One region of the Corallincola holothuriorum genome, then DNA from elsewhere that is predicted to be linked to it. Evidence: predicted binding sites of a transcription regulator. Region 1 holds the regulator's gene; each other region holds the start of a gene.
What was found. Region 1 encodes MetJ, which represses methionine synthesis genes. Its sites were predicted from a motif close to TAGACGTCTAGACGTCTA; they were not measured.
Positions count from the first base shown of each region.

Region 1 (7,462 bases):
TGACCATGACCGGGATCTCTGCGGGTATGCGTAATACCGGGTAATCCCAAAGTAGCAAAAACGAAAAAGCCACCTAATCCAGGTGGCTTTTCTGTCTCTAGGCCTATTCAAAATCTAGGCAGACTCTGCCATCTCCGATGACTTCGGCGTGACGGCGGGCATTTCCCACTCAGGGTGCTGCTGCTTATGTTGCTCGAACAAAAAGCGTCCCAATGCCTGCTCTAAATCGGGTTCATCAAATAACAGGTTGTAAGCCACCGTTTGCTGGTCAATACGCCTAACTTTTGCGCCATAAAGAGGCAGTAGCGAACCACATTCGGGCAATTCCAGCTGCAACTCCAGCTTCTCTGGTGCGGGGCCTTCATGTTCAGGCAGTGTCACAGAGAAACCGCTGAGAGAAATATCATGCACCTTTAGTTCAGCTTCTTTGCCGCATGCTTCCAACAAACGTAGCGGTAACTGCGGCTGCATCCGCCATTGCCTCATAGTGGGGCCGGTTTCGAAGATCTGTGGCGCCTGTAACTCCATGGTTAAACGGTTAAACTCGTCCTGAAATAACTGTAACGGAAAGATAAGACGGCGGTTTTTGAACTGCGCCACCATCTGCATACTGGCAGCCTGTCCGAGACGGCCAAGCATTTCACTGTGCTCTTGATCGCCATCCAACGTAAACGACGGCTGAACCTGATTTCCTTCAGGCAAGCGACTGAACATCACCTCATTGAGAAAACTCAGTTCTTCAGATTCTAAAATTGACGACTCACTCATTTGCGACATCCTTGGGCTGCAAACGTGGAATTTCTGCTGAAAAAACAGTCACTATTCGTGCCAATTATGCACAGTTCACATTTTTTTAACAAGTGTGTGTTAGTGCAAACTGTTATCAAACTTCAACCGGCACAGCTTGTCAGCTGTTCATGAGTAGCCAACGCAACCGGACTGCTTGTTCGAGTCACGGTTACTGATCACTATCAAGGAGTATCGAACAGCAACGAAAGTCACCACTATTCCTAATACTCTCATTGCCGACGAACCAAAATAAAAGCAAGAGAGCTGCTTTGTGATGATCTAAACAACTAACAACGATTCAGCGGTACTACGCGGAACCAAACCCACTCACCAATGCCGCCACCTAGAAAAAATAAATTAATTAAAACAGCCTATTGAGATCTAAAACGGTGATTTTAACTAACGAAGCATTAGTTGATCACCTATCATTAAATAACGCGGGGGAATACGCGATTTAAGACAACAGGACAGCGAATGGCGTTAACATCAGGGTCCAATAAGCAACAGCCTCAACCAGTTATTGATCGAATAAAATCAACCAAACTCGGCCCATTTGTATTAAAGATTTCCCATCACTTCAGCGACGGCTCGGTTTACCACTGGACATCTAGGGCTCACCGTAAAGGTAGTGGCCATGGTGCAATCAACCAAACAAGTCCCACTCTTAGTCAGCGGCTATTGGTTTTTCGGCCGACATTTTTAAGCTGGTGTATGGCGATGCTATTCATGATCGGTGCCGCTTGTTTTGCCGCCCCCTGTATCAACGAGGTCTGGCCTGGGCTAATCAGTCACTGGTTAGAAGATGTCGACACCATCAATATAGTGTTTTTTGTTGGCTCTATCTTCTTCACCAGTGCCGCTTACCTACAGCTTCTCGAGGTGGTCAATGCTGATCGACGGGCAGAATTAGAAGCGGGTGTTACGCCCACTAACCCCTTCACGTGGTTTAGCTGGCAACCTAATCAGATTGGCTGGTTAAGTGCATTTATCCAGCTTGTCGGCACCTTGTTCTTCAATCTAAATACCTTTGATGTGATGTTAAGTGACCTGAACTGGTTGCAACAAGATTTACTGATCTGGACTCCCGACATCATCGGTTGCGTCTGTTTCCTGGTGGCCAGCGGTCTTGCGGTAATTGAAGAGTGCCACAGCTTTTGGGCATGGAAGCCACGATCTATTTCATGGTGGGTCGTCATGGTTAACATGCTCGGATCTATCGCCTTTATGGTCGCAGGCGTATTCACGCTGGTCTTACCCAGTAGCCAGGAGGTTCTCGACTTGTATCAAATCAACCTTTGGACCTTAGTCGGCGCAGCCTGCTTTTTTGTTGGCGCTTATCTGACCCTACCAGAAATGACGCAGTGGAAACGTCCAGCCATGTTAGTTCGGCAACAGGCTCATAACTGACTCTAGATAGTTGGAACAAGCCTAACGTGAGATAAAAAAGAGCCGGCATATGGCCAGCTCTTTTTCTTCTTAAATAATCTGTTGGATTAGTTACTCGGACGTACGCCCAATGAATGGCAGATGGCGTAACTCAGATCAGCCCGATTCAGGGTATAGAAGTGAAAGTCTTTCACGCCCTCTTTCGCCAGCACCTTGACCATATCCATAGCGATCGATGCGCCGAGCAGGTTACGCGTCATGGCGTCATCATCAAGGCCGTCATACATTTTATGCAGCCACTGCGGTAGATGAACGCTGGTCATGCCTGCGAAGCGTTTTAGTTGGTTAAAGTTTGATACCGGCAAAATACCTGGCACGATCTCAACATCGATACCCGCGGTGACACACCGGTCACGAAAACGCAGATAGCTTTCCACATCAAAGAAAAACTGCGTGATGGCACGATTGGCACCAGCATCCACTTTGCGTTTTAGGTTAATCAGATCCGCTTGCGCACTTTTCGCTTCTGGGTGCACTTCTGGGTACGCCGCTACCGAAATATCAAAGTCAGCTTCCGATTTCAGCAAAGCCACCAGATCTGCCGCATACATATCTGGGCGCTCATTGCTGCCTTCCGGCAAATCACCACGTAGTGCGACAATCTCCCGAATACCATTTTGCCAGTAATCACGGGCGATCTGGCGTAACTCATCTCGGCTGGCATCAATACAAGTTAAGTGAGGGGCAGCGGTCAAGCCGGTATCTTTCTTAATCCGCTTAACGATGTCGTGGGTACGATCCCGTTCACCGCTACAGGCACCATAAGTCACTGAGACAAATTTAGGCTTTAGAGGGGCTAAACGCTCAATCGAGTTCCACAGCGTCTGCTCCATCTTTTCATTGCTTGGCGGGAAGAACTCAAAAGAAACATTGATCTTGCCAAGCTCCGACAAGCTTTGGTTCAACAGACCTATCTGCTGTGCGTGACTTAATGCCATTTCACTTAACTCCCTGGCCTTGCCAGTGCTGAATGCAATGTGACTCACAGGGTCACATTTAGATGTTTAGACGTCTATACGGCCTAAATTTGAGGTGATCGGCATTTAATGTCAAGTCATTTTTGTGCCAAAACACCGAGCGCAACAGCACTCAGCTTGCCCGTGCCTTGCCCGTTAGGTAACCAAAAGGCGATAAAAAAGGAGGCAACAGCCTCCTTATTACGCAATCCAAATGACGGTGAGCGACTAATCTTCGGTGTGCAGATCCGGGATCGGTAAGCCTAACTCTTCCATCTGCTTGCGTACCTCTTCAGGCAAGTCATCTGGACTGTCTTTTCGTAGGTCGTCATCAGCGGGCAGCGGTTGCCCTGTGTAGGCATGCAGAAACGCTTCACAAAGCAGCTCACTATTAGTGGCATGGCGTAAATTATTAACCTGACGACGCGTACGTTCGTCGGTCAGGATCTTAAGCACCTTAAGCGGAATAGAAACAGTGATTTTTTTAACCTGCTCATTCTTCTTACCATGCTCTGCATAAGGGCTGATATATTCGCCGTTCCACTCTGCCATGTCAGCGCTGCCTACCTTCGTTTGCTGCAAATAACCCTGCTGATTGTACCGAGTCAGACGAGTCAGTCAAATATAGCAATCCAAATGGCGGGATGTTTAGACGTCCAGATATCTTGACGTCTGAAAGTTCATCCCTTATCGTTGCCTCATGCCCGCCTCTGCCTGCATATTTCGATGTCCAGCAGATGGCCCCTTAGCCAAAGTGAGAGCAACCAGATGAGCAAACGTAACATTGCCACCGTATCGGTGCGTGCCGGTATCGATACTGACCATCAGCACGGTGCTGTGGTGCCGCCAATCTATCTGTCCAGCAACTATACGTTTGCGGACTTCGATCAGCCGCGACAATATGATTACACACGTTCAGGCAACCCTACCCGCGATGCACTAGCCGAAGCGTTAGCTGAACTCGAGCAAGGCGCGAAAGGCGTAATCACCAGCACGGGTATGGCGGCTGTGCATTTGGCTACCATGTTATTAGAAGCCGATGATCTGCTGGTTGTTCCTCACGACTGTTATGGCGGTAGCTATCGCCTGTTCACCAATTTAGAAAAGAAAGGCCATTTCAAATTGTTGGTGGTTGATCAGAATGATCCCACCGCGTTCGCTGCGGCGTTGGCACAGAAGCCAAAAATGGTTTGGGTAGAAACACCAAGTAACCCACTGCTACGTGTGGTTGACGTGGCTGCTATCTGCGAGCAAGCCCACGCTCAAGGTGCTTTAGTCACGGTTGATAACACTTTCCTGTCACCGGTATTGCAACAGCCGTTAACTCTGGGTGCAGATATCGTCGTCCACTCTACAACCAAATACATTAACGGCCATTCCGACGTTGTTGGCGGTGCCGTTGTCGCCAAAGAGCAGGCAATGGGTGATGATTTAGCTTGGTGGGCAAACTGTATCGGGATCACAGGTTCTCCATTTGACAGCTTCCTGACCATGCGGGGTTTGCGCACGCTCAAGCCACGAGTGAAACAACACCAGGATAATGCCGCGGAGATCATCAAATTCTTACAGCAACAAACCAAAGTTGCGGCGATTTATCACCCGAGCCTGCCGGATCATCCAGGCCACGAGATCGCCAAGCGTCAGCAGCATGGTTTTGGTGCCATGTTGAGCTTTGAGCTGAAAGGCGGCGTCGATGAGGTAAAAGCATTTCTCAGTGGTCTGAGTTTGTTCTCATTGGCAGAATCTCTTGGCGGTGTAGAAAGCTTAGTTGCCCACCCGGCAACCATGACCCATGCAGCCATGGATGAAGCAGCGCGCATTGAAGCGGGCATTGGCAACAACCTGCTTCGTTTATCTGTCGGCATCGAAGATGTGGCAGATCTAATTGCAGATCTGCAAGCGGGCTTTGATGCGGTTTAAGTTATAATTGGCCGACTGGCATAACCTAAGGTAATCAGCCGATATGTGGCAGCACGCACAGCGCAGTGAATCCGTGTCATCACGGAGCAGAGTTCATAAGTTTGGTGGCAGTAGTTTGGCCGATGCAGATTGCTATCTGCGGGTCGTAGAACTGCTAAAAGAGCACACCTCTGCAGGGGATCTTGTGGTGGTCTCAGCGGCGGGTAAAACCACCAACGCGCTGGTGTTGTGCAGCAAAAGTGCGGGCAGCAATGACGAGCTGGTAAAACAAACCTTAACTGATCTGGAGCGCTTTCAAGGCAGTCTGATCACCCAGCTGTTAGACGGTGCCGCGGCAAAACAAGCCCTGCAATCGTTAAGCGATGATCTCAACCAGATCCAGACTCTGCTGCAAGCTGGCGATGAGTCGGCGCGCTATAACGAAACTGTCGGATTTGGCGAGCTATGGTCAGCTCGGCTACTGGCGGCATTGCTCAATCAGTCGACAGTGCCCGCAGGCTGGTTGGATGCACGCGAGATTTTCTCGGCACAGCCGGGGCCGCAACCAGAGATCGATGTTGCACTGTCGCAGCCAAAACTGGCCGAACAACTGTTACAGCGCCAAGAGGAGCTCACCATTGTCACTGGCTTTATCAGCCGTGGCCCCGACGGTGAAACCGTGACCCTTGGCCGTAACGGCAGTGACTACAGCGCGACTATGCTGGCCACCTTAGCCGATGCGCAAGCCGCTACTATTTGGACTGATGTTGCCGGTATCTTTAGTGCCGATCCCAATAAGGTCAAAGGGGCGCGTACGCAACCAATTCTATCGCTGGCGGAAGCCGCTGAGCTGGCACGTTTAGGCTCACCGGTACTGCATACTCGCACGCTACAGCCGATGGTCGGCCGCAAGACGCGCTTATCGATCCGTTCAACCTTTGCCGCCACCGGTAGTCATACCCAAATAGCCCCCACTCAGGTGGGTGAAAAGGGTGCCAAGATTGTCACCTCATTAGATAAAGTCTGCCTGATCAGTATGAACACCTCATCCCGACAGGCATTTGAGGAAGCCACGGCCACCATTCGCGCTTATCTCGACCGTTATCAGTTAGTGCCACTGGCAAAACAATATCAACCCGATCAGCGCTTGATCCGGCTCTGTTTTACCGCAGAAGTCGCGGAAACTGCGTTTGCCCGACTGAAAGACTTTCAGCTGCAGGGCGCGTTCTGCAACCTAACACTGAATGACAACTACGCCTTAGCAGCCATGGTTGGCGATGGTGTCACCGAGAATGCCCGCCACTACCACTGCTTCTATCGCCATCTGCAAGATGCGCCAGTTGAGTTTATTCAACCCGGTGAACATGGCCTCAGTTTAGTGGCAGTGCTGCGGGAAACCGACCTAGATACCCTGCTCTCGCATATGCATCACGGTATCTCCAGTCCCGATAAGAAACTGGGCGTGGCATTGTTTGGTACCGGCAATATCGGCTCTGGTTGGTTACGCCTGTATCAAGAACAGCAGCATTATTTGTCCAACTATCACCGCCTTGAAGTACAACTCTGTGCACTGTACAACCAAGACGGCGCGATTATCGACTTCACCGGTATCGAGGTAGATGATTGGCAGGCGCGTTTTCAGCAGCACAAAGAAGATATGGGCTTCGAACAGTTACTCGAACTGCTCGCAGGTCATCCCTATGACGAACTGGTTGTGATCGACGCGACCGATAGTCGAGATCTGGCGTATCAATACCCTGCGCTGATGGAACATGGCATCCATCTGATCAGCGCCAATAAATATCCGGCGTCGGCACCATTATCGCTGTACCGTGAAATTACCCAGCAACGCAAAGAGAAAGCTGTGGTTTGGCTCAACAATGCCACCGTGGGTGCGGGACTGCCGGTGCACTATGTCACGGGCGACCTGCAACACTCCGGCGACGAAGTGGTCAGCATCAGTGGCGTATGGTCAGGCACCATGTCTTGGCTACTACAGCAATATGATGGCAAACAGCCATTCTCTTCTTTGATCCGTGAGGCCATGGATCAGGGGCTCACCGAGCCAGATCCACGGGAAGATCTCACTGGCGAAGATGTTTGCTGTAAGTTGCTGATCCTCGCTCGTCAGCTGGGTATGGAAGAGTTTGAAATGGATGACATCGAGGTGGTTTCTCTGGTCGATGAAGAGGCTCTGGAGGGCTCAATCGAAGAGTTCTTCGCCAATGCCGAGGTATTTGATCGTCAAATTGCTTCCGCATATGGTCGCGCCGAAGCCAGTGGCCGCGTATTGCGCTATATCGCCCGTCTAGAGCGTGGCGGTCAGGCTCACGTTGGTTTGGAATTTCTCGATCCAAGTGACCCCATGGCCA
Region 1 covers NZ_QPID01000012.1:46,122-53,583, forward strand. Annotated here, with positions in the region: gene ppc (phosphoenolpyruvate carboxylase) at 1-44, shown strand, start outside; gene DU002_RS16865 (PilZ domain-containing protein) at 115-768, opposite strand; gene DU002_RS16870 (hypothetical protein) at 1,501-2,196, shown strand; gene metF (methylenetetrahydrofolate reductase) at 2,283-3,173, opposite strand; gene metJ (met regulon transcriptional regulator MetJ) at 3,420-3,743, opposite strand; gene metB (cystathionine gamma-synthase) at 3,960-5,111, shown strand; gene metL (bifunctional aspartate kinase/homoserine dehydrogenase II) at 5,155-7,462, shown strand, end outside.

Region 2 (7,462 bases), on a different contig from region 1:
CTGAAAATGCAGTCGAACTCCCCATGCCCAATTGGCAACTGATCGCCTCACCTGCTGCAGGCGAGATTAAATATCAACATCTGAAAGAGTACGATGATGAGTTGCTGCTGCTTACCGGTTATCTAGACCATGGCGCGGCTTACGCTGAACTGGTAGATCGGGGGCACAACGAGCAACGGATTAACTTGATCACTGCGACACTGCGTCCCTACGCACAAACCGATCCTCAGGCGGAACAGCTTTTGGCAACCATGGCCCATTGGCGCGCCTTTGCCAAATTCCAAACAATGATGGAGCAAGTGGGTGATAGTCAGGATCCAGCGATCCGCGAACAGTTAATGAGCACCTATAAAGCGGCGTTAAACTCCCCTGAAGAGCAAAGAGCGCTGCAAGATTTTCAAAATGGCTGCGACATTGATAATTACCTGCCAGCTTGCCTGTCCTATTTGGCCAGTCTGAACGAGCAAACCATGTTGTGCATTATGGATACAGCAGGATGCAGTATTATCATGCAACAGTTAGCGCACACCGAACAGCAACTGATTAAAGTGGCCAGCACAGATTATGAAAGTGCCGATGTAGCGACCACGCTAAAACCAGAGTTAGCTGCGATTATCGCTATGGTTTACCGCGGTGACTTGCTACCTATTCCGCCACAGGCCATTAGCGAATTTGACTTCCCAAGGGATGATCAGCAAGCGCAAGCTTGGCAGGCAAAAGCGGAGCAATAACCCGCTGTTCAGCAGATAAAGCAAAATAAAAAAGGCAGCCCAATGGCTGCCTTTTTTATGTCACGCTTTGCTACGAAAGAAGCTAAGCAGCGAACACTATCAGTAATAGGTGAAGAAATCGTCGCTATGCAATAAAGGCGCAGCCGGAGCCTCTTGCGCTACCGTGCCTAAGTAAAGGAAACCAACAATCTCTTCATCGGTGCCCAAAGAAAATGCCTTTGCCACATCAGGGTGATGAGAGAGTTCACCGGAGCGCCACATGGCGCCAAAGTCTTGCGCAAACGCCGCTTGTTGCATCGCCATCATTGCACAACCGGCAGACAAGACTTGCTCTGAACGGGGCACATTGGCATGGGGTGTTGGTGACGCAATACCGACAATAATCATCGGCGCACGCAGAGGCATCTGTTTCGCGCGTGCGATTTTGTCTTCGGGCGCGCCGGCTGCAGTAGCAATATCAGCAAATAACTGGCCTAAGCGCGCTAAACCATCACCCTCTACGATAACGAAGCGCCACGGCTTTAAGCGACCATGATCAGGAACGCGCAATGCCGCCTGAAAAATGTTCTCTAAAGTCTGCCCTGTGGGTGCAGGTGCTTTAAGTTTCGGATGAGAACAGCGGTTAAGAAGAAGATTAATTACATCCATGGCAATTCACCAATCATTAAACTAGGGGGTCAAGGTACCAGATCGCTTTCAACGAGACTAGAGAGAGCAATAGGGTTTTCAATGTGTTGAGCTGATTAATACGAGATACCCCACACTTCGCTGCAAATACTTACATAATGTTAACAAATCTGTGCATTTTCCATGACAAACAGCAGGTGAACATTAGCTATCACTAACAATGGAGACCTCTATTCAAACAGCGAGCAACCCGACGGTAACCCGCTGTCCCCTGTCTATACGAACCATTAGTTCTGCGATTTCATCACCGAACGATGTACCCAATAATCGACACTGGTATAGCGACCGCCGCCGGTAAAGAACAAAGACAGCAACATCACAAAATAGGTAATGGCAAACTCGATACCGTTGTTAAGCACAACAAAGCTGCCACTCGAACTTAACCACTCGTAATTGCCATGTTCCTGCAGAATCTCTTTCGCGATGGCCAATTTCTGCGCGGATTCCGCCACCTGTTCACTTGCCAACCAACTGTTGGGATCAGCGATCGCCAGCCAACCATTAGGCCAATGTACGCTAAACGCCGCCACTAGCATGGTCACCATCAGAGGGATAGACACCCAGCGCACCAAAATGCCGGGGATCAACAAAATGCCACCTATAAACTCTGCAGCTATAGCCAGACTGGCCAGCAATAAAGGAAACGGCAAACCCAAGCCCCATTCGCTGTTCCCAAACCACTCAACAACGCCGTCAAAGCCCTGTATTTTATTCCACCCTGCTTGGATCATCACGGGCGCGAGATAGAGACGGAGTAACAGGGGCGCAAGGCCATCAATTTGTGAAATCCCCTTCCAGACATTATCTACTGGTGTATAAAGCTGCTTGACGCCCATGGCTCGGTTTCCTCAACTATTTGAATTTGCTATCTACTAAGGATAGACAGGCAAACCCAAGATAATATTTCAACAATTTGTAGCAGCATGGATGGTAAGACTTCTAGACGTCTAAAACCGATTCAGTTAGACTCGTTCTAATTTAGGGCGGTTTACGCCCTTTTTAGTCACTGAACAGTTGCTAGACGTACAGGTTAAAGCTCATGCCGATCCGAATTCCAGACGAGCTCCCCGCAGCCAATATTCTCAAACAGGAGAATATTTTCATCATGCCCGCCTCTCGTGCGGAGCATCAGGACATTCGTCCACTGCGTGTGTTGATCCTTAATCTCATGCCGAAGAAGATCGAAACCGAAACTCAGCTGCTACGTTTACTTTCAAACAGCGCGCTGCAGATAGATGTCGAACTATTGCGCATCGATGATCGCCCGTCGAAGAACACGCCAAAAGAGCACTTGGATGCCTTCTACCGCAGCTTTGAAGAGATTAAAGATAACTGCTACGACGGCTTTATTATTACTGGCGCACCGTTAGGTCAGATAGCGTTTGAAGAGGTGCATTATTGGGAGCGGATGCAAACCATCATGGATTGGTCAAAAAGCCATGTTGTCAGCACCATTTTCCTCTGCTGGGCAGCCCACGCAGCACTAAGCCACTTCTATGGTTTACAACGCCATCTGCGCGAGGAGAAATTATCTGGTGTTTATGAACATCAGGTGCGTGAAGCGGCTAAAGACCACCCGTTGTTACGTGGCTTTGATGAATTTTTCTATGCGCCCCACAGCCGCTACGCCGAAGTCAGAGTAAAAGCGATTGATGAGCATCCTGAGCTGGAGGTGTTGGTTGACTCCGAAAAAGCCGGTTTATACCTGCTAGGTTCGAAAGATGGCCGACAGTTTTTTGTTACTGGCCATCCAGAATATGATGCCAATACCATTGATGATGAATACCGCCGCGATCTTGATGCCGGGATAGACCCGCAGGTCCCGGAAAATTATTACGCTGATAACGATCCAAACCAGCCATACAAGGTGCGCTGGCGCAGCCATGGTAATCTGCTATTTACCAACTGGCTCAACTACCATGTTTATCAGCTCACCCCGTTTAATCTAAACGAAGCGTCTTTGGTTGCATTAAGCCAAGCCCACGCCGAATCGTTATAGGAAGCAGAAGTTTGAACAGAATAGAACGTATTCAGGCACTGGAAACCACACTCAAGCAACGTATTGCCGTTATTGACGGCGGTATGGGCACCATGATCCAGAATCAAAAGCTGGAAGAAGCTGACTATCGTGGTACACGTTTCGCTGACTGGCCATCGGATGTCAAAGGCAATAACGATCTGCTGGTACTGACCCAGCCCGAACTCATCTACAACATCCATCGGCAATACCTAGAGGCCGGTGCCGATATCCTCGAAACCAACAGTTTTAATGCTACCAGTATCGCCATGGCCGACTACGACATGGAATCTCTGGTGGTGGAGATCAATCGCGAGAGCGCCCGCTTGGCACGCCAAGCGGCAGACGATGTCGCCGCGGAAACAGGTATTCCTCGCTATGTTGCTGGTGTTTTAGGCCCAACTAACCGTACCGCGTCTATCTCACCGGATGTGAATGACCCCGGTTTCCGCAATACCAGCTTTGATGAGCTCGTTGAGGCTTATATTGAAGCGACAAACGCTTTGATTGATGGTGGTTCGGACCTGATCTTAATCGAAACGGTGTTCGATACATTAAACGCCAAAGCCGCGATTTTTGCCGTACAAACGGTGTTTGAGCAGATCGGTTACGAATTGCCGATCATGATCTCCGGCACCATCACCGATGCCTCTGGCCGTACTTTGTCAGGCCAAACCACTGAAGCCTTTTATCATTCTCTGCGCCACGCTAAGCCGATCTCATTTGGCTTGAACTGCGCCTTAGGCCCCAAAGAGCTGCGCCAATACGTGCGTGATCTGTCGCAGATCTCCGAGACCTTTGTCTCTGTGCATCCCAACGCTGGTTTGCCAAATGCCTTCGGTGAGTATGATCTTGACCCAGCAGAGATGGCCGAACATATCAAAGAGTGGGCAGAATCTGGCTTAGTTAACCTGGTCGGTGGCTGCTGTGGCACCACGCCAGAACATATCCGAGCCATGGCAGACGCCGTTGCTGGCGTAGAGCCTCGTCCACTGCCCGAACTGGACATCGCCTGCCGGCTGTCCGGTCTAGAACCGTTGGTAATAGATAAAGACACGCTGTTTGTAAATGTCGGTGAGCGCACCAACGTTACCGGCTCAGCCATGTTTAAACGCCTGATCAAAGAGGAGCAGTATGAAACCGCCCTCGATGTGGCCAAGCAGCAAGTGGAGAACGGCGCTCAGATCATCGATATCAATATGGATGAAGGGATGCTCGACGCTGAAGCGTGTATGGAGCGCTTTCTGAAGTTAATCGCTGCCGAGCCCGATATCGCCCGCGTACCTGTGATGATCGACTCTTCAAAATGGGAAGTGCTGGAAGCAGGCCTGAAATGCATCCAAGGCAAAGGCGTTGTTAACTCCATCTCCATGAAGGAAGGTGAAGAAAAGTTCATCGAACAAGCGGTATTGCTGCGCAAATATGGCGCCGCAGTGATCGTGATGGCGTTCGATGAGGTGGGTCAAGCGGATACCCGCGAACGCAAGTTCGAGATCTGTCAGCGCGCCTATAATGTGCTGGTTAACAAAGTTGGCTTCCCGCCAGAAGATATTATCTTCGACCCCAATATCTTCGCCGTCGCTACCGGTATTGATGAACATAACAACTACGCCGTGGACTTTATCGAAGCCACTGCAGACATCAAGCAACACCTACCCCATGCGATGATCTCTGGTGGTGTATCTAATGTCTCGTTCTCATTCCGTGGTAACAACCCGGTACGAGAAGCGATCCACGCGGTATTCCTGTATCACGCCATTAAAAATGGTATGGACATGGGTATCGTGAACGCTGGTCAGTTGGAGATCTACGAAGAGATCCCGCCAAAGCTGAGGGATGCCGTAGAAGATGTGGTTCTGAACCGCACACCTGATGGTACTGAAAACCTATTAGCTATCGCCGATGAGTATCGTGACAGCGGCGCCGCCAAAGAAGATGATGTCGCTGCAGAGTGGCGCGGTTGGGAGGTTGCCAAGCGTCTTGAACATGCGCTGGTTAAAGGTATAACCGACTTTATCGAAGAAGATACAGAAGAGGCACGCCAACAAGCCGAACGTCCACTGCACGTGATTGAAGGGCCATTGATGGATGGCATGAATGTAGTCGGTGATCTGTTTGGTGAAGGTAAGATGTTCCTGCCACAGGTGGTAAAATCCGCCCGTGTGATGAAACGTGCGGTTGCCTACCTAGAACCCTATATCGAAGCAGAAAAAGATGAAGGCCAGACCAACGGCAAGATCTTAATGGCGACCGTAAAAGGCGATGTTCACGACATCGGCAAAAACATTGTCGGCGTGGTACTGCAGTGTAACAACTACGAAGTGATCGATCTTGGCGTCATGGTACCTGCAGATAAAATCTTGCAAGTAGCAAAAGATGAAAACGTCGATATTATTGGTCTTTCCGGCCTGATCACCCCCTCACTCGATGAGATGGTGCATATGGCAAAAGAGATGCAACGTCAGGGCTTTGACCTACCGCTGATGATCGGTGGTGCCACAACTTCTAAAGCTCACACCGCGGTAAAAATAGAACAAAACTACGATGAACCTGTCGTCTATGTCTCCAATGCATCGCGCGCCGTTGGTGTAGCCAGTCAGTTATTAAGTGCCGAGCATAAACCAGCCTTTAGCCAACGCCTGGCTGAAGAGTACGACACCGTTCGCCTGCAACATGCTCGCAAACAGGGTCAAACCAAGTCGGTGTCATTGGCGGCAGCACGTGCGAACCAATTCACCACAGACTGGGAAAACTACACACCGCCCGTACCCAAGCAATTGGGAGTAACGGTTCTCGAACAGGTCGATCTCAGCCTACTACGTGACTATATCGACTGGACGCCGTTCTTTATGACCTGGCAGATGAAGGGCAAATACCCGAGCATCTTTACTGAAGATGAACAGGGACAGGAAGCCAAGCGGATCTTCGATGATGCCAACGCGCTGATCGATCAAGTGATCGCTGATGGCTCACTTAAAGCCGCTGGTGTACTGGGCCTGTTCCCAGCGAACAGTGACGGTGACGACATTCAGGTCTACAGCAACGACGAACGGACTGAGGTCGTGCATACCCTGTATAACTTGCGCCAGCAAGGACAGAAGCGCTCAGGACAGTTCAACTATTGTGTTTCTGACTTTGTAGCACCGAAATCCAGTGGTAAAGCCGACTATATCGGCGGCTTCGCAGTCACCGCTGGTATCGGTGAGGATGAGCTGGCCAAGTTCTATGAAGCTCAGCATGACGACTATAAAGCGATCATGGTCAAAGCCGTCGCAGATCGTCTGGCGGAAGCCTTTGCTGAATATCTCCACCAGCAAGTACGCAAGGTCTATTGGGGCTACGCCCCGGATGAAGTCCTTAGCAATGACGACTTGATCCGCGAGAAATACCAAGGTATTCGCCCTGCTCCCGGTTACCCGGCAAATCCCGAACACACAGAGAAAGCGACACTGTGGAAGCTACTGGACGCAGAAAACGCCACGGGTATTAAACTGACAGAAAACTTCGCCATGTGGCCTGGCGCAGCCGTATCAGGCTGGTATATATCGCATCCTGAGAGCAAATATTTTGCTGTGGCTCAGATCCAACAAGATCAAGCGGATGACTATATGCAGAGAAAAGGCTGGGACAAAGAGACTGCGGACCGCTGGTTAGCCCCCAACCTGTTTAGTTAAGATTTGAACTGAATGCGAAAGCCCTGTTGATTTAACAGGGCTTTTATTTTTTCAGCACGATACAGCCTCAGAAACTGTCAGATAACTTTACAAAACAAGCGTTACGTCACGAATAGTGAGTAAACAACATAAAAAATAAAGTTATGTATCACAGAATAACAGTTTGGTAACATGTACGAGTCTATCGAATGTGCCTAAGGACTTGCGCATGAATTCTCAATCTTTCAAAGCTATTTTCAAGACTTTTTGTCTTTCCAGCTCTCTTGTTGTTTGTGGTGTAGCTAGCGCTAGCCCAATGAGCACGTACAACCTTATTTTGCAGCAGGATTACAACTTCGAGGGCGGTGACGTTG
Region 2 covers NZ_QPID01000004.1:166,257-173,718, reverse strand. Annotated here, with positions in the region: gene DU002_RS08370 (hypothetical protein) at 1-731, shown strand, start outside; gene DU002_RS08365 (NAD(P)H nitroreductase) at 831-1,379, opposite strand; gene DU002_RS08360 (HvfX family Cu-binding RiPP maturation protein) at 1,646-2,254, opposite strand; gene metA (homoserine O-acetyltransferase MetA) at 2,458-3,417, shown strand; gene metH (methionine synthase) at 3,429-7,109, shown strand; gene DU002_RS08345 (choice-of-anchor A family protein) at 7,405-7,462, shown strand, end outside.
Region 2: the regulator MetJ is predicted to act here: its motif matches at 2,351-2,368, upstream of metA (homoserine O-acetyltransferase MetA).

Region 3 (7,462 bases), on a different contig from region 1:
CGGTCAAAGCTCTCTTCTCCGGCCCATTTATTAAAGCGGCAGGTGCTTTGCTAGCTGTACTTACCATTGTCGGAGTGGTTGTTTGGTTGGCAGAGCGTAAACACAATGAGCAGTTTTCTGTTGCGCCAATCAAAGGGGTTGGAGCGGGTGTTTGGTGGTCAGCAGTAACGATGACTACCGTAGGGTATGGAGATAAAGCGCCAAAAACCCTGCTGGGACGGATTGTCGGTTTAATCTGGATGTTTGCCAGTATCATTATTATTTCCGGGTTTACTGCGGCCATCGCCACCTCTTTAACGGTGGAACAATTGGAACAGTCTATTACTGGTATTGATGACCTGTATGGTGAACCGGTGGTCTCTGTTAAAGGCAGCACCAGTTCTATCTATCTGCATGAACAGTTTGTTCGTCATGAAGAAGTGGCATCCGTTGAAGAGGGCTTAAAGCTACTTGCAGATGGCAAGGTGATTGCCATGGTGTATGACTTACCGATTCTACGGTATGAAATTAATGCGAGTTTTGCCCATCAATTGAGGGTGTTGCCGCAAACGTTCCTGCGTCAGGATTATGGTATTGCGTTACCGCCAAATGATCCCACCAGAGAACTGTTAAACCAACAAATATTGAACTTGATAGATACGGATGAGTGGCAGCAGATCAAAGACAGGTATTTGGGTGTGACAAAATAGGTTAACGGCAGAACCCGGTTAGTTGATAGCCTGCGGTGGTCCAGCGCCGTTGCTTAATAGTTAGCGATTCGAAACAGAGTTCCTGTTCGTCTAATGCGCTATCCAGCCCGACCTCTGCTTGCTCTTCCATTTCAGGATCTGTGATACCGGTTAAAGCTGCGTTTACGGGGGATTGTGGTTCGCGCAGGCTGCGGTATTGCCCCCCTTGAGGTTGCTGACGTTTCTTCTTGGTATTCAGGGTGGGAGTGGTAAAGGGTAGCGTGTAAACAAACTTAATTGAGCCGTCATCTAAGGCTTCGTAATTAAGTGTCGCTTGGGGAAGTTCCGCCTTGGGTTTACCTGAGCACGCCGACAACAGGCTTATCAAAATCAGTGCGGAACAAATATTTTGGCTTGCCATTCAACTGCTGTCCAAATCCGTTGTGCTACGATACTGCTTGCTACCAAGAATGTCAGTTTATGCTAACGGATATCGGCATCAGACAATATTAAGAAACGTGAAGTTGTGAAGTTGATTAGGCTCGTGGCTTCTCTTTAGCTACTGATAGGCTCGTTGCATGTAGCTTTCGATGATGAGTACTGCCGATACACTATCAATTTTGTCTTTTTGGAGTGCTTGATAGCCACCCAGCTCAAACAATCTTTCTTTTGCATCTGCCGTCGTCAGGCGTTCATCCTGCATCTCAAACGGTGTGCCAAAGCGGCCATGTAATCGTCCGGCGAATTTTTTGGCTCTGGCGGTTATCCACTGCTCTGTGCCATCCATGTTGAGTGGTAGGCCAATCACTAATAGATCGGGTTGCCACTCCTCGATTAGACGTTTGAGCTGATCCCAGTCTGGTATACCATCTTTGGCTTTCAGCGCGGGCAGCGGTGATGCGGTACCTGTCAGCTCTTGGCCGATGGCCACACCGATGCTACCCGTGCCAAAATCGAAGCCCAGCAGGGTTCTTTGTGCCGCTTGTGAACCCATTAAGCATGACCTATTTCTGGGCTGATATTCCAGATGTCGACACCCAACCGTTTGGCTGCGGCTTCCCATAATTGATCCGCTGGGGTACTAAAAATCAGTTCATCATCGGCGGGGATCGTGAGCCAACTGTTGCGAACCAACTCTTCTTCGAGCTGCCCTTCAGACCAGCCAGAGTAGCCAAGAGTGATGATATATTGCTCCGGTGCTTTGTCTGTGCCCAGGGCGGTTAAAATATCTTTCGAGGTGGTCACCATTATTTGGTCACTGACCTTCAGACTACTGGTCCAGCCGTGCTGGGCGGAGTGCAGGACGAAACCACGCTCAGGGCTGACTGGTCCACCGGAAAAGACTTTGCGTTGGCGGGTGGTTTCAGGCAGGTCATCCAAGTCAAGGTGTTCAACCTGCTTGAGTAGCTCGCTAACGGTGATGGGCGCGGGTTGGTTAATGATGAGACCCATCGCCCCTTTGTCATCATGCTCACAGATATAGGTGACGCTGCGTGAAAAAAACGGATCTTTCAGCGACGGCATGGCAATAAGCAGGTGATCGCGCAGACTTTCCATACATTTCACTCGGTTACTACAGACACTATTATTATGGCAGTTGCTGGCGTAAAACTCAGCTAAGGCGGCCATAATTCCTTAGCCGCCATACTGAAAAAGGATTAGTTGGCTAATCGTTGCGCAATAGCGTCCATTAACTGACCAGCAATATCGATATCGAATGCCGCTTCTATTTCACGAATACAGGTTGGGCTGGTGACGTTGATCTCAGTCAGCCCTTCACCAATGATATCCAGGCCAACAAAGATCAGCCCTTTGGCTTTTAACGTCGGCCCAACGGCGCGGGCAATACGCAAATCACTTTCACTCAGAGGCCGTGCTTCACCTCTGCCGCCAGCGGCGAGGTTGCCACGGGTTTCTCCTTTGGCGGGGATACGCGCCAAGCAGTAGGGGACCGGTTCACCATCGATCATCAGGATCCGTTTGTCGCCATCTTTAATGTCTGGAATAAACGCTTGCGCCATACAGTAGCGTTGACCATGTTCCGTCAGGGTTTCGATGATCACCCCTAGATTTGGATCATTGGGTTTGATCCGGAAAATCGAAGCGCCGCCCATGCCGTCCAGCGGCTTTAGAATAATGTCGTCATGTTTGGCATAGAAACGACGAATATTATCAGCTCGACGGGTGACTAGCGTAGGGGGTGTTAACTCGGGAAACCAAGCTGTAAACAGCTTTTCGTTGGCATCGCGCAGGCTTTGGGGCTTATTGACGATCAGCACGCCTTCATCTTCGGCCCGCTCTAGCATGTAGGTGGCGTAGATATACTCGGTATCAAAGGGGGGGTCTTTGCGCATCAATACCACATCAAGTTCCGTCAACGGTAACTCTTCGGCCGCGCCTAAAGCGAACCAGTTTTCTGCGTCTTGTTGCACTTGCAGTGGTGCCATACGGCCATAGGCTTTGCCTTGGTCGAGATAGAGATCCGCCATCTCCATATAGCGCAATTGCCAGCCACGGGCCTGTGCCGCCATTAGCATGGCAAAGCTGCTGTCTTTCTTGATATTTATCTCTGTGATGGGGTCCATCACGATACCGACGGTAATAGTCATTCTGTTATCCCAAGTCACCAAATCTGAGTTGCAAAGCGCTGATTGCAACCAACGCCGCGGTTTCTGTTCGTAATATGCGAGGACCGAGTTTGACGGTAAAAAATTGCGCTTGCTCAGCGACGGTAATCTCCTGCTCGGAGAGTCCGCCCTCGGGGCCGATAAGTATCTCTACCTGATCCCCAGGCGCCGCCATGTTGCTAAAGCTGGTATCGGTATGAGGATGCAAAGTGAGACGAGTGGCGTCAGTTGTTCTGGCCAACCATTCCGATAGCGGCTGGGGCGAATTGATACGCGGCACTCTGTTGCGGCCACACTGTTCGCAGGCACTGATAGCTACTTTCTGCCAATGTGCGACTTTTTTCTCCCAGCGTTCATTGTTGAGCTTGACGCCGCATCGTTCAGTAATCAGTGGTGTGATCTCTCGTACGCCTAACTCGACTGACTTCTGAATTGTGATATCCATCTTTTCACCACGGCTTATTCCTTGGCCTAAATGGATCGCAAGTGGGCTTTCCCGATCTGCGGGTTGGGCTTGCTGTATCTGCACAGACACATTGCGTTTGCCGACGTCGGAAAGCGTTCCTTGGTATTCATGACCGTCGCCATTAAATAGCGTCACCGGATCGCCGAGGCGCATTCGGAGTACGCGCGCCACGTGACCCGCGGCATCACTACTTAGCTCGACCGTTGACGGAGATGTCAGCGGTTCTGGGTGAAATAGTCGAATGTTGCGCATGATGTAACTCTTATCCTGACCAAACGATATTGAAAAGCAGTGCGAAGAAAGCGAAGCCTGTTTTCGTGATCAATCAACGCAGTATAAACAAAAAAGGCAAGCTTTCGCTTACCTTTATGTTCAGGATGAACGGTACACCCAAAACACTACGCGGGGTGAGCCTTGCCGCAAGTGCATGGCACCCACAGCACTTTGTGGGGTGTGCTAATGCACGGGGAGCGGCAAATTTAGTCAGTCAACTATAAGCCTGCAGAGGCGCGCAGAGCGTCAATTTTATCAACCTGCTCCCAAGGGAACTGCTCACGGCCAAAGTGACCATAAGCGGCGGTTTCTTTATAGATAGGCTGCACTAAATCCAGCATTTCAGTGAGACCATATGGACGCAGGTCAAAGTGCTCTCTAACTAGTTTAACTAACAGCTCGTCAGCCACTTTACCTGTACCAAAGGTTTCGACGCTGATAGAGGTCGGTTCGGCTACGCCAATGGCATAACTTACCTGGATCTCACAGCGTTCAGCCAACCCAGCAGCAACAATGTTTTTTGCCACGTAACGGCCAGCGTAAGCGGCGCTACGGTCAACTTTTGATGGATCTTTACCGGAGAACGCCCCACCACCGTGGCGAGCCATACCACCGTAGGTATCAACGATGATCTTCCGGCCAGTTAAGCCGCAGTCACCCATCGGGCCACCGATAACAAAGCGGCCGGTGGGGTTGATGAAGTACTTGGTCTTGTCGTTTAGCCATTCGCGGGGTAATACCGGATCGATAATGACTTCGCGAACCGCTTCTACCAGGTCACTTTGGCTGACGCTGTCACAGTGCTGTGTCGATAACACCACAGCATCAATGCCAACAGGCTTGCCGTTTTCATAAACAAAACTTACCTGGCTTTTAGCGTCTGGGCGTAACCAAGGAAGTGTGCCGTTCTTACGTACTTCAGCCTGACGCTTCACGAGGCGGTGGGCATAAGTAATTGGCGCAGGCATCAAGACATCAGTCTCGTTGCTGGCGTAACCGAACATCAAGCCCTGGTCACCAGCCCCCTGCTCGCGAGGATCACCGCGGTCAACACCTTGAGCGATATCAGGCGATTGTTTACCGATAGCGTTAACGACAGCACAGGAGTCAGCGTCAAAGCCCATATCCGAGTGCACATAGCCAATATCTCGAACGGTATCACGTACCAGTTGTTCGATATCTACCCATGCTTCAGTAGTGACTTCGCCTGCCACTAGCACCATGCCGGTTTTAACCAGGGTCTCACAGGCTACGCGTGCCATAGAGTCCTGTTCGAGAATTGCATCGAGAACAGCATCAGAGATCTGATCTGCGATTTTGTCGGGGTGCCCCTCAGAAACGGATTCGGAGGTAAATAAATGTTGTGCCATGGGTGTCATCCAGATAGATAGACTTATATATGTATGAACGTCTAGACGTCTATTCTAACCAAGAGAGCTGCAAATGTGCTAGCCCCGATCGTAAAAAAAGCGCATAACCGCTTTGTTGTACGTGTAAACGTAAATAATAGATTACATATATAGAGGCGTAGAATTTCGTTGCTAATGTACACAGAAACATTGACAATATGCGTCCATTTTTTCAGACACTTCAAATTATAGAGCTGGGAGTATTCGATGCCTTCTCGTCGTGATCTTGCCAACGCAATCCGTGCACTGAGCATGGATGGTGTACAAAAAGCTAAGTCGGGTCACCCCGGCGCACCTATGGGTATGGCTGATATCGCGGAGGTTCTCTGGCGCGATTATATGAAGCACAACCCAACTAATCCTGAATGGGTTGACCGCGATCGTTTCGTATTATCCAACGGCCACGGTTCTATGTTGTTGTATTCCCTGTTGCATCTTACAGGCTACGATCTCTCCATTGATGACTTGAAAAATTTCCGCCAGCTGCATTCTAAAACCCCGGGTCACCCTGAATATGGTTATGCGCCGGGTGTAGAAACTACCACCGGTCCACTGGGTCAGGGCATTACCAATGCGGTTGGTTTTGCGATCGCAGAAAAATCATTGGCCGCGCAGTTTAACCGTGGTGTTCATAATGTGGTTGACCATTACACCTATTGTTTCCTCGGTGACGGTTGCTTGATGGAAGGTATCTCCCATGAAGCCTGTTCATTGGCTGGCACCTTGGGTCTAGGTAAGTTGATTGCATTTTGGGATGACAACGGCATCTCAATTGACGGTGAAGTTGAAGGCTGGTTTACCGATGACACGGCCAAGCGTTTCGAATCATACGGCTGGCACGTTATTCCAGCGGTTGATGGCCATGATGCAGCAGCGATTGCAGCAGCAGTCGATGCGGCGCGTGCAGAAACTGGCAAGCCAACCCTTATCTGTTGTAAGACCGTGATTGGTTACGGCTCGCCGAATAAAGCTGGTAGCCACGACTGTCACGGTGCGCCATTAGGCGATGAAGAGATCGCTGCATCACGTGAATTCCTTGGTTGGAAGCATGGTGCATTTGAGATCCCTGCTGATCACTACGAGCAGTGGAGTGCGAAAGATGCGGGTCAGGCCGAAGAAGCCGCTTGGCATGACAAATTTGCTGCTTATCGTGGCGAACACCCTGAGTTAGCTGCTGAGTATGAGCGCCGCATGAAGGGTGACCTGCCTGCTGAGTTCTCAGCGCAAGCAGATCAGTACATTGCTGACCTGCAAGCCAAAGGCGAAGTCATTGCGACCCGTAAAGCAAGTCAGAACTGCCTGAATGCTTATGGCCCATTGTTACCTGAATTCATGGGCGGCTCAGCCGATCTCGCGGGTTCTAACCTGACATTGTGGAGTGGGGCGAAAGGCCTCACTGCTGATGATGCTGACGGCAACTATATCTTTTACGGTGTGCGTGAATTTGGCATGTCAGCCATCATGAATGGTCTTGCTCTGCACAAAGGTTTCGTACCTTACGGTGCCACTTTCTTAATGTTCGTTGAATACGCTCGTAATGCGGTACGTATGGCCGCGTTGATGAAGCAGCGTAGCATCTTTGTTTATACCCACGATTCTATCGGTTTGGGTGAAGATGGTCCGACGCACCAGCCAGTAGAGCAGATCTCCAGCTTGCGTATGACACCTAATCTGGAAAACTGGCGTCCATGTGACACGGTTGAATCAGCTGTGTCTTGGAAAGCGGCGATTGAACGTAAAGAGGGGCCTACTAGCCTTATCTTTACTCGCCAGAACTTGGCTCATCAGGACCGTACCCCACAGCAGGTTGCTGATATCGCCCGCGGTGGTTATGTGTTGAAGGATTGTGAAGGTCAGCCTGAGCTTATCCTGATTGCTACCGGATCTGAGGTTCAACTCGCAGTTGAAGCCTATGCCACGTTGACTGCGGAAGGCCGCAAGGTGCGTGTCGTTTCAATGCCATCAACGGACGTGTTTGACGCCCAGGACGCAGCGTATAAAGAAGCTGTATTGCCTGCT
Region 3 covers NZ_QPID01000009.1:52,696-60,157, forward strand. Annotated here, with positions in the region: gene DU002_RS14410 (transporter substrate-binding domain-containing protein) at 1-689, shown strand, start outside; gene DU002_RS14415 (hypothetical protein) at 691-1,089, opposite strand; gene ruvX (Holliday junction resolvase RuvX) at 1,228-1,662, opposite strand; gene DU002_RS14425 (YqgE/AlgH family protein) at 1,662-2,225, opposite strand; gene gshB (glutathione synthase) at 2,327-3,277, opposite strand; gene rsmE (16S rRNA (uracil(1498)-N(3))-methyltransferase) at 3,282-4,013, opposite strand; gene metK (methionine adenosyltransferase) at 4,253-5,404, opposite strand; gene tkt (transketolase) at 5,651-7,462, shown strand, end outside.
Region 3: the regulator MetJ is predicted to act here: its motif matches at 5,439-5,456, upstream of metK (methionine adenosyltransferase).